2 regions of the Cytobacillus sp. EB106-05-05-XG126 genome follow, and region 1 is predicted to be linked to the other one. Evidence: riboswitches for the same ligand, from Rfam matches in the RefSeq annotation. Region 1 holds a riboswitch; the other holds the start of a gene.

The links. A riboswitch is a leader RNA that binds a small molecule or an ion and turns the genes downstream of it on or off. The one in region 1 is predicted to bind ZMP and ZTP.
Region 2: another riboswitch for ZMP and ZTP. It lies ahead of AC3WTL_RS01615 (phosphoglycerate dehydrogenase); the one in region 1 lies ahead of AC3WTL_RS23870 (bifunctional 5,10-methylenetetrahydrofolate dehydrogenase/5,10-methenyltetrahydrofolate cyclohydrolase).

The regions. Positions count from the first base shown of each region.
Region 1 covers NZ_JBYTDU010000022.1:30,923-35,774, forward strand. The annotation lists partial or broken gene AC3WTL_RS23860 (nucleoside hydrolase) at 17-975, shown strand; gene AC3WTL_RS23865 (hypothetical protein) at 1,051-1,647, shown strand; ZMP/ZTP riboswitch at 2,350-2,432, shown strand; gene AC3WTL_RS23870 (bifunctional 5,10-methylenetetrahydrofolate dehydrogenase/5,10-methenyltetrahydrofolate cyclohydrolase) at 2,516-3,397, shown strand; gene AC3WTL_RS23875 (cold-shock protein) at 3,611-3,811, shown strand; gene cshA (degradosome RNA helicase CshA) at 4,109-4,852, shown strand, end outside.
Region 2 covers NZ_JBYTDU010000001.1:318,812-323,663, reverse strand. The annotation lists gene AC3WTL_RS01620 (sigma-70 family RNA polymerase sigma factor) at 1-466, opposite strand, end outside; gene AC3WTL_RS01615 (phosphoglycerate dehydrogenase) at 660-1,859, opposite strand; ZMP/ZTP riboswitch at 1,927-2,005, opposite strand; gene AC3WTL_RS01610 (YczF family membrane protein) at 2,257-2,469, shown strand; gene AC3WTL_RS01605 (GerAB/ArcD/ProY family transporter) at 2,477-3,580, opposite strand; gene AC3WTL_RS01600 (Ger(x)C family spore germination protein) at 3,598-4,770, opposite strand; gene AC3WTL_RS01595 (spore germination protein) at 4,815-4,852, opposite strand, start outside.

The DNA of each region.
Region 1 (4,852 bases):
GTAGAGGAGATGGGTTATGTACAATGTTCTCATGTTTGTTGACTCTGGGGTTGACGATTCACTTGCCCTAATGTATGCCCTTCAGCATCCTGATATTAATTTAGTTGGTGTAGTCAGCGCTTATGGCAACATAACCAAAGAAGAATCCATTAATAATACTGCCTATTTACTGAACCTTGCCGGCAGAGAGGACATTCCCATTATAGCAGGAGCAAGCGGTCCATTATCCGGTGAGACTGCTGTCTTTTATCCTGAAATTCATGGGGAGGAAGGTCTGGGGCCCATTCGGCCTCCGGAGAATTTTAGCAGCAAAATAAAGGTATATGATATAGACAAAATTATTGAAATTGTAAATCAATACAAAAATGACCTTGTGATCGTTGGTGTTGGAAGGCAGACTGATTTGGCACTGCCGCTCATTCTTTATGGAAAGGATGCATATCAAGATGTAAATGCATTTTATTTAATGGGAGGTGCGTTTCTGGTTCCGGGAAATGTAACGCCAGAGGCAGAAGCCAACTTTTATGCTGACCCCATCGCAGCGGATTCAGTGCTGGAAAAAGCCAAAAACATTTATATATTTCCTTTGAATGTAACAAATAAAGCGATTATCCGGCCTGAGACGATTAATTTTATAGCAAATAATACCCAGTCACCTTTTAAAGATTTAATCAAACCTGCTTATGATTATTATTACGAAGCTTACCAAAAGCTTGTTCGGGAATTCAGGGTGCACCTCTCCATGATGTTCTTGTTTTAAGTGTTCTTACAAATCCCGATCTTGTCAAATATGTTAAACGAAGAGTGAGAATTGAACAGTTTGGAAAGGCCAAAGGAAAAAGCATAGCTGATTTCAGGCCTAAGCCGGAAGAGGAACCGCCGGAAACAATTGATAATATCGCGATGGAGCTTGACATGGAACCATTTATCATTGATTTTATGGAGGTTTTTCTCTCACAGAAAAATCAGAAATAGCTTTTGACACATTGTGTTAAAAGCTTTTTTATTTGTGTTGAAGGGGAATGAGAAGTTCACATAGAATGTACTAACATGGAAAACATTTGCAGTGAGTGGAAGATTCTTCTGGAAAAAGTGAAAATGGCAATAATTCCATTTAACTTCGGCAGCATTAATCAAAATCAAATGGAGGCTTTCAAATTGCTGAAAAATAAAAAATTAAACATGACCCTTTCAATTCTTGGAATGGTCATAGCCATTGCCCTGGCTTACAGTGTGCTTGTCTTTTTAAATAAGGATGAATCTAAGATGCAAAAGACCTCGGCAAATGCGGAGGCGCCCGCACAGGGTTTAATGTACGAAGATTTAGGAGACTTTATTGCCTCCAATCATACTTTTTATAATGAAACACTTGGCTGGGGAAGAGACCGGAAAGTCAGCTGGCCGAAACAAAGAAAACAAGCTGAGCTAATCATAAACTCCCTAAAAAAAATATCAGCAGAGAATGAGGATCTGCAGAAGGACCTCGGAACAATAACAAGTCTGGCAGAAACTGTGCAGTCGGGCACCAAGGAAAAGGACGTATTAATCAAATTGCACCGGTATTTTCATGATCTGGATATAGGCTTTAATGATTATAAAGATACAACCGATTATTTTGATGTAACCGAGTACAAAGGAGAAAGCTGATCTGCTGGTGACAAGATTTTTTCTTGACAGATAACCGCCTATAAGATAATATAGTGATTGAAGTATTTGAGGTATATTTTGAAGTCGTTAATCCACTTGGAATGTTCGGCAGCCGAACCTTCTATTTAGTGGAACTGCGGCTTTTTATTATGTTTTATGCTCTTTAGGATTTTGAAAGAGTAAGTATGTGTTTGTAATTAAGAATAATTTGTGTGGACAGCTTAACGCTGAATGTTCTTCTTAATCATCTTCTGTAAACCAGACACTTCTCCGTATTTTTACTTCAGTAAGTTTCTTACCATTTAATATTAAAATCTCAGAGAGCATCTAAGTCGGAAAGGATTCCGACCGACCTGATTCCCACTGGCGCGGTCTAGGAGCCGCAAGGATGGAAGAGAGGCAGGGCTTTCATTGTTTTAGGTAATAAATAATTAACTCAAATATATCACTTATAAGGACAGTATTTGCTGTCCTTTTTTATTTATTTTACAAGGCTATTTTCGCAAGGTCTGTTGCTTTTTTTGTATCTTATCTACTGAGCAGATTGGAGCGAAAGGTGCGAAATCCTCGTAAATGCATTCACATTTTCTTCGTGCAGCGTATACTCAAGGAAACTTTTTGTAAAAAACACGAACATTTTAATAAATTTAAGTTTAATTATTTGTGTTTTTGTGCTATTATCTACTCATAAGAATAGCTTTTCAAAATCGCAGTGACTGACGACAATGCGGAATCAACCGCTGGGGAGCTGCGTCTATGTATAGCCGGTCGTCTGGGCAGAGATAAGGGATACCCTTGTCTCTTTTTTCATAACAAAATGGAAAAGCCCGCAAGCCGAATAGGTGCTTTTCCTATAGGAGGAATATGCATGGCGGAAAAAAAGATTATTCTTGATGGAACTGTTGTGGCAAAGCATGTAAAAGACCAATTAAAGAATCGAATTGAAGATTTAAAGGGAAAAGGTATTGAGCCTTGTTTAGCCACTATTTTAGTGGGAGATGATCCTTCGTCTGAAACGTATGTAAGAATGAAGGGGAATGCGTGTGAAAAACTGGGCATTATATCAAAACGTATCCATATGCCAAAGGATACAACAACACAAGAACTGCTGGAGAAAATTGCAGAACTGAATGATGATCTTTCTGTACATGGAATCCTTCTCCAACATCCCGTACCTGGACATATAGATGAACGCAAAGCTTTTGAAGCTATTGCAATTGAAAAAGACGTTGACGGTGTTACGAGCCTTGGATATGGTCAAACTGCTTTCGGCTTTGGTGAATATCCGTCTTGTACACCTGCAGCTATTATGGAAATTATGGATTATTATAAATTGAATGCTGAAGGTATGCATGCTGTTGTCATCGGCAGAAGCCCGATCCTTGGAAAGCCGGTTTCTGCCCTTTTACTCAATCGAAATGCAACGGTCACAACCTGCCATTCATATACCAAAGACCTGCACAGGATTGTAAAGCAGGCTGATATTGTAGTTGCAGCTGTGGGAAAGCCTAACTTTGTTAAGGGTGAATGGATTAAAGAAGGGGCTATTGTTCTTGATGCCGGTTATAATGAAGGAAATATTGGAGATGCAGAGTATGACAGCTGTTTTGAAAAAGCGTCTGCTATTACACCTGTACCTGGTGGAGTAGGACCTGTTACGATTTCCATGCTTTTGAAACATACTGTACAGGCTGCGGAAAAGACACTATCTAATAAGAAAATCGTAAGTAGTCAATTTATCCCTAATTGAAAATTGATCTCCAAAGGGATTGACTTATAGATGGGTGTCGTTTATTATTAGGTTAACGCTGTAAAGTTCGTAATATACTTTTTGGATAAGTAGACGTAGCTGCAAAGAAATGTAGGCGATCGTTCATCCTCATTTCTGGCAGCTGCGGCTTTTTTATGTTTAAGTTTATATGGTACATTATAGTGAAAAACAACTTATTGGGAGGCAACACAAATGAACACAGGTAAAGTTAAATGGTTTAATGCAGAAAAAGGTTTCGGATTCATCGAATCTTCAGAAGGCCAAGATGTATTCGTACACTTCTCCGCAATCCAAACTGAAGGTTTCAAAACTTTAGAAGAAGGTCAAGACGTAACTTTCGAAATCGTTGAAGGTAACCGTGGACCTCAAGCTGCTAACGTAACAAAAGCATAATTTTGCTTAAATGAGGTGATGCATGTCTAATCATGCATCACCTTTTTATGTTTGCTTATCCACTTTGTAGCCTTCAGCATTCCTCAAAACAGATCTTCTGCAACACCTGCTTTTAGGATATGTATTTTTCATTTCACCCAATTAAAATTCTTCAATTACAAAAAGTTTAAAATTAGTGCAAACGGAAATGTAAAAAAGAGATGCAAACTGGAAAGCCTAGTAAAGTGTCATTGTCTTTATACAAAAACAGTCTTTCAGTACCTAATAACATATATAATTCAAGGAGGAACACATATTTTGACAACTTTTTCAGATTTTGGCTTAAGTAATGAAATAGTAAAAGCTCTTTCCAATATGGGCTTCGAGGAACCAACACCAATTCAGGCACAGGCGATTCCAATCGGAATGCAGGGGAAGGACATGATCGGCCAGGCGCAGACTGGAACTGGAAAAACCACTGCTTTCGGTGTACCGCTTTTAGAGCAGATTGATTTAAACGAAGGAATTCAAGGCCTTGTCCTTGCTCCAACGAGGGAGCTTGCCGTACAGGTAGCTGAAGAATTAAACCGTATAGGACAGGTAAAAGGTGTCCGGACACTTCCTGTTTACGGCGGTCAGGATATTAGCCGCCAAATACGTGCACTTAAAAAACACCCGCATATCATTGCAGCTACACCAGGAAGATTAATTGACCATATTGAAAGAAAAACAATACGCTTAAGCAATATCAAAATGGTTGTTCTGGATGAAGCGGATGAAATGCTCAATATGGGATTCATCGAGGATATCGAAAGAATTCTAAGTGAAATTAAAGGGGAGCGCCAAACCCTGCTTTTCTCTGCTACAATGCCGAGAAGAATTCAGACCCTTGCTGAAAAATTCATGCAGGAGCCTGAAATGGTTAAAGTGAAAGCGAAAGAAATGACAGTTAAAAATATTGAACAGTATTATATGGAAACGCATGAAAAACAAAAATTTGATGTGCTTTGCAATCTTCTGGATATCCAATCACCTGAGCTGGCGATTGTATTTGGCAGAACC
Region 2 (4,852 bases), on a different contig from region 1:
GCTGCCTCCGTGCACGGGTCATCGCGGACTTCACTGCAAATTCAGTAGTCTGCAGGATATCAGCAATTTCTTTAGTTTTGTATCGAAACCCTTCCTTCAGCGTAAAAATAACTGCCTGTTTTAATGTTAGACGATTAATGAGATGGCTGATTGCTTCTCCTCCACTGGAGATGGAATTCTTCTTTTCACCTTCAGGCGACTCTTCCAGCTGCTCCCGCTTTCTGTTTCGAAGAGTGTCAATCCAGCAATTATAGACAATCTTCTTTAAAAGAGCCTGATTAATTTTCTCAGGCGAATAGTTTTTATAAGCGCGGACGATTGCTTCATGAGTTAGATCGTCCCCATCCCAGCGGTTCTGTGCAAGAAACCGGCTATATCTCTGCAGTGAAGGATAGATATCTGCAATACAGCCTTCCTTCTGCTTTAAGGAATCCCTTAATTCAGCCTGAACTTTCCCATGCTTCATAAACCTGTTCACTCCTTTAATACATCTCTGCTTCTATAACGGAATAAGAGAACAAAAAGATACGGGGGATTAAAATTTTTATCAGTTTATTCTAAGGATAGCTGATTTTATACTGTACCTATACTATTTTTAAAGTTTAGTTCTGTGTGCATTCAAAAAAAGCCCCAATCCCATCGGAATTGAGGCTGCATTTTTATATAATCCGTGACGTAATAATGCCTTCTATTTGATTAATCTGTTCAAGCAGTCCAGGGATCACATCGCCATTCACCTTATTATCAATGTCGATCATGGTGTACGCATAATCACCGCGGCTGCGGTTGACCATGTCTGCGATATTCAGCTGGTAGCTTGAAATGGAAAGTGTGATTTGGCCGACCATATTTGGGATGTTTTTATGAAAAGCAGTGACACGCCGCTTGCCAGTGTAAGGAAGCGCAGCATTTGGGAAGTTCACTGAGTTTTTGACATTACCTGTATCAAGGAAATGCTTCACCTGGCGTGCTGCCATGACTGCACAGTTTTCCTCCGATTCCTTCGTTGATGCGCCAAGGTGCGGAATGGCCACTGCGTTTTTCATTTTCAGGATATTTTCATTTGGGAAGTCTGTAATATACTTGCCCACTTTTCCGCTTTCAAGGGCAGCTGTCATATCTGCTTCATTCACAAGCTCTCCGCGTGAGAAATTCAGGATGTGAACACCCTTTTTCATCAAGCCAAACGCATCTTCATTGAACATTTCCCTTGTATCATCAGTTAAAGGAACATGCACAGTGATATAGTCAGATTCTGCAAACACCTGCTCGATGCTCATGGCGCGCTGTACATTGCGGGACAGGTTCCAGGCCGTATCGACAGAAATAAATGGATCAAAGCCAACAACATCCATATCAAGTTCAAGTGCATCATTGGCCACAAGTGCCCCGATTGCCCCCAATCCAATGACGCCCAGCGTTTTGCCTTTAATTTCTTTTCCGACAAATTGCTTCTTCCCTGCTTCTACAAGCTTAGGGATCTGGTCTCCTTCATCTTTCAGCGTTTTGGTCCAGGCGATGCCGGCAAAAAGATTCCGGGATGAAGCCATTAAGGAGGTAAGCACCATTTCTTTTACGGCATTCGCATTGGCGCCAGGTGTATTAAACACGACTATTCCCTGCTCAGTGCATTTCTCCACCGGGATATTATTCACACCTGCACCTGCACGGGCGATGGCTTTTAATCGATCGCCCAATTCCATAGAATGCATATTAAAGCTGCGAAGAACAATCGCATCCGGATTGCCGCTTTCATTATCGATTGTAAAATGATCCTTGTTAAACACTTCAAGACCGCTTGGCGCAATGGCATTCAGCGTTTTAATCGTCTTCACTTTGTCTAAAGTCATGGTACTCACTGGATTCTCCCCTTTTCAACTAACTTTGTCAGATTTTAAAACAGAAAGAGGTAAGGGTAGAATCCCTTACCTCTGCCCAGGCGAACGGCTTCGACACTATGTGCTCCCCCGCGGTGATCCGCGTCTCGCCAGTTACACATAGCCTTTTCGGTTTTTTAAATCTTATCAAAGTCTTCAGAAAACTTCAACCCTTTAAAGCGCTTACAAAAATAAAAAATTTATTTATTTTTCTATGAATAATAAAGTATATTTTTCGTAATTTGTACATTATGCTGCAGAACAGGCTTTTATCCCTTATTCATTCCGTAATTTTCCGCCACCCTCGGTTCCTATTAAGTTTATAAAAGAAAAAACATGTTAAACCAAATACATATCCTAATACCTGTGGGTGAATCATTTGCGTGCTTTATTCATTCTCTTATCACTCTTAGCCGGTACAATTGGCCTCATTGTTTCTCTTGATTATATCCAGGGTCATCCATTATTTGAATCCTGGCAAAGCATAAAAAGTGTCCTGTCTTCCGCACAGGGAGAAGATTATTTTCTTATGGTAATTTTTATCCTTGGTTTATTCGTTATGTACTTGTTACAGGAAAAGAAGAAAAAATAACCGCTATTCACACTTTTCCCAGTTTCCATTTACGCTGGATTGACGCCAATACTAGCAATACAGCAGGAATGGCGAATTGGAAAGCAATATGCAGGAAATAAGGCACTACTTTTAATCCTTCATCCAGATGGCTTTGATAGCTTGGTGCAATCATAATGGAAGAAAGACAAATAATCCCGCCCATAAAATAGGAGGTAAAAACATTTGGCTTCATTTTGAAAAGGTTATTCATTCCGATTACCGCACAATAGAAGAACATGCCCACTTTAATAAACCCCAGAAATACAATCAATAGGATGATAAAAGGATCCAGACGCTGAATAAATCCCCCAATTTCAATATAACCAACAGCAGCCAATGCCGGAAAGGCCGAACGCTCAAGGAGGTCTGCACCAAGAATACAAATTAAGATTATAGTATTAATAGTTAAATAAATGCCTACATAAGCAATTGCCATACTTCCTGTTTTCAAAATCTTTGTCTTCCGTTTCATTAAAGGAAGGATCATCGTAAATAGAACCAATTCTCCATAGGGAACCGTCATATTAACCGGAAAAATCTCCCCGATGACCGGCTTCCATCCATTAGCCAAAACAGGCCTTAAATTTTCGAGGTGAATCAAGTCACTGATCACATAGAATATCAGGATTAGCAATAAAGTGACTGTCATGACGGCGAAACAGATAATCCCTGCTCTTGCAAATACCTCAAAACCTAAATGAACTGCGTATATCAATGCAAACACCATACAGATACCCAATGTAATAATGGAGGTTTTGGCATAAGGAGAACTGATCAGCAATTCCTCAACATCACGCAAAACCCTGGACGCGAGATAAATGAAATAGATAATGTACATATAGCTTATAAGGCTTCCCAGGTATTTTCCTAAAATTTTTTTCACGTATTCTGTCAGCGGCAAATCCGGATGCTGTCTGTAAAGTCGATAGTAAACAGCGAAGATTGCCAGCCCGGCAATGGGTGAAAGAATCGTAACGATCCATGCATCCTGGCGGGCTCCGCTTCCAAGATCCAGAAACACGGCTGTCCCAAACATAAAAAGGACCATCAAGCAGAACAATTGTATTCCATCAATCTTATCTTTCGGCATTTACTTCACATCCAGAATTATTGTAGTTTATATGGATCTGTCAGCAACCCTGCGTTCGAAATTTTTGCATTCACATTTACTTCAATATCCGCATTTTTAAATAGCGTATTCCATTCTTTCTTATGTTTTTTCCAGTAATTCGGATTATTTATTGATAGTTTTCTGCCGAAACCGAATACATCGGTTTCCATTTCCTGCGCCATTTTGATTGTTTCCCTTATTTGGCTTTCAGCCTCTTCTTCTAATTTTTTCTCAATCTTTCTTATTTCTTCTTCACTGTCAATTTTAATATAGCATTCCAGTTCAGCAATATAGCCCTTAATATCTGCGTCAACTGCCAGGGTCAATTTTGGTTTTAACTCTGTCTTAATGGTTGACTTTATACCTTTTGTCGTGACGGTCATATTTTTTTTACTGTTACACGGCAGCGGAAAGGATGTATACTCAGCGGCTGAGTTAATTAAATGGGCTGTTCTTGCGATTTTGCCGTCAAACCAGCCGGCTAATTGATCTTTTTTAAACAAGGCTAAGCCAGTTACCTCCACGACCGGAGGCTTGATGTCCTGCAGGTTATCCGTCTGATTCTGAGATTTAAGCGGTTTGTTCAAATGAATGCCTGACAGCATAAGGTTCTGCCCTTCACCTGATAAAAGGGAGATGGCCCGGTAAATGGGAACGATTTCTGAGATGGCGTACATCTTTTCATTATTCTCGCTGGTACTGATGATGCTTTTCGTTGGATTGGATTCCAGCGGCTCAATGACCCCCAGAACTTCTTCCGCAGTCGTGTCCCTTGCAATAAAAACCGGAAACGAAGAGCGTGATTCACCTCTTTCAAACACATCAAATATAAGCCCCAGCCCCTCTCTTGCAAGAGCCTCTCCAATCACAATCAAAGAAAGATGAGTAACACTGTTCTCTCTTGGAATGATTAAAAATGCCATCCGGTACGCTTCAATAAACGTTTCTGCTTCGACTGTGTAATTAATAACCGGAAGGCTGCTTACAGCCCCATTTTGCGAAAAATAACCAGGATTGATTAATTGATACGTGACCCGATAGCCTGATTCCCTTTCCTGGGGGAGGTCTATGCCAATGGCGATTATTAAACCGACTTCATTTAAATCTCTATAATTGGAACAGCCCGTTAGTAAACCCATTATCAACAGGACCGAAATGACTTTTTTCATACGTTCATCCCTGCTCTTTTAATTGACTTCCGAATCAAGGAGCCTCACTTGGAAGAGGTGCCTATCCGGACTAAACTGTCTT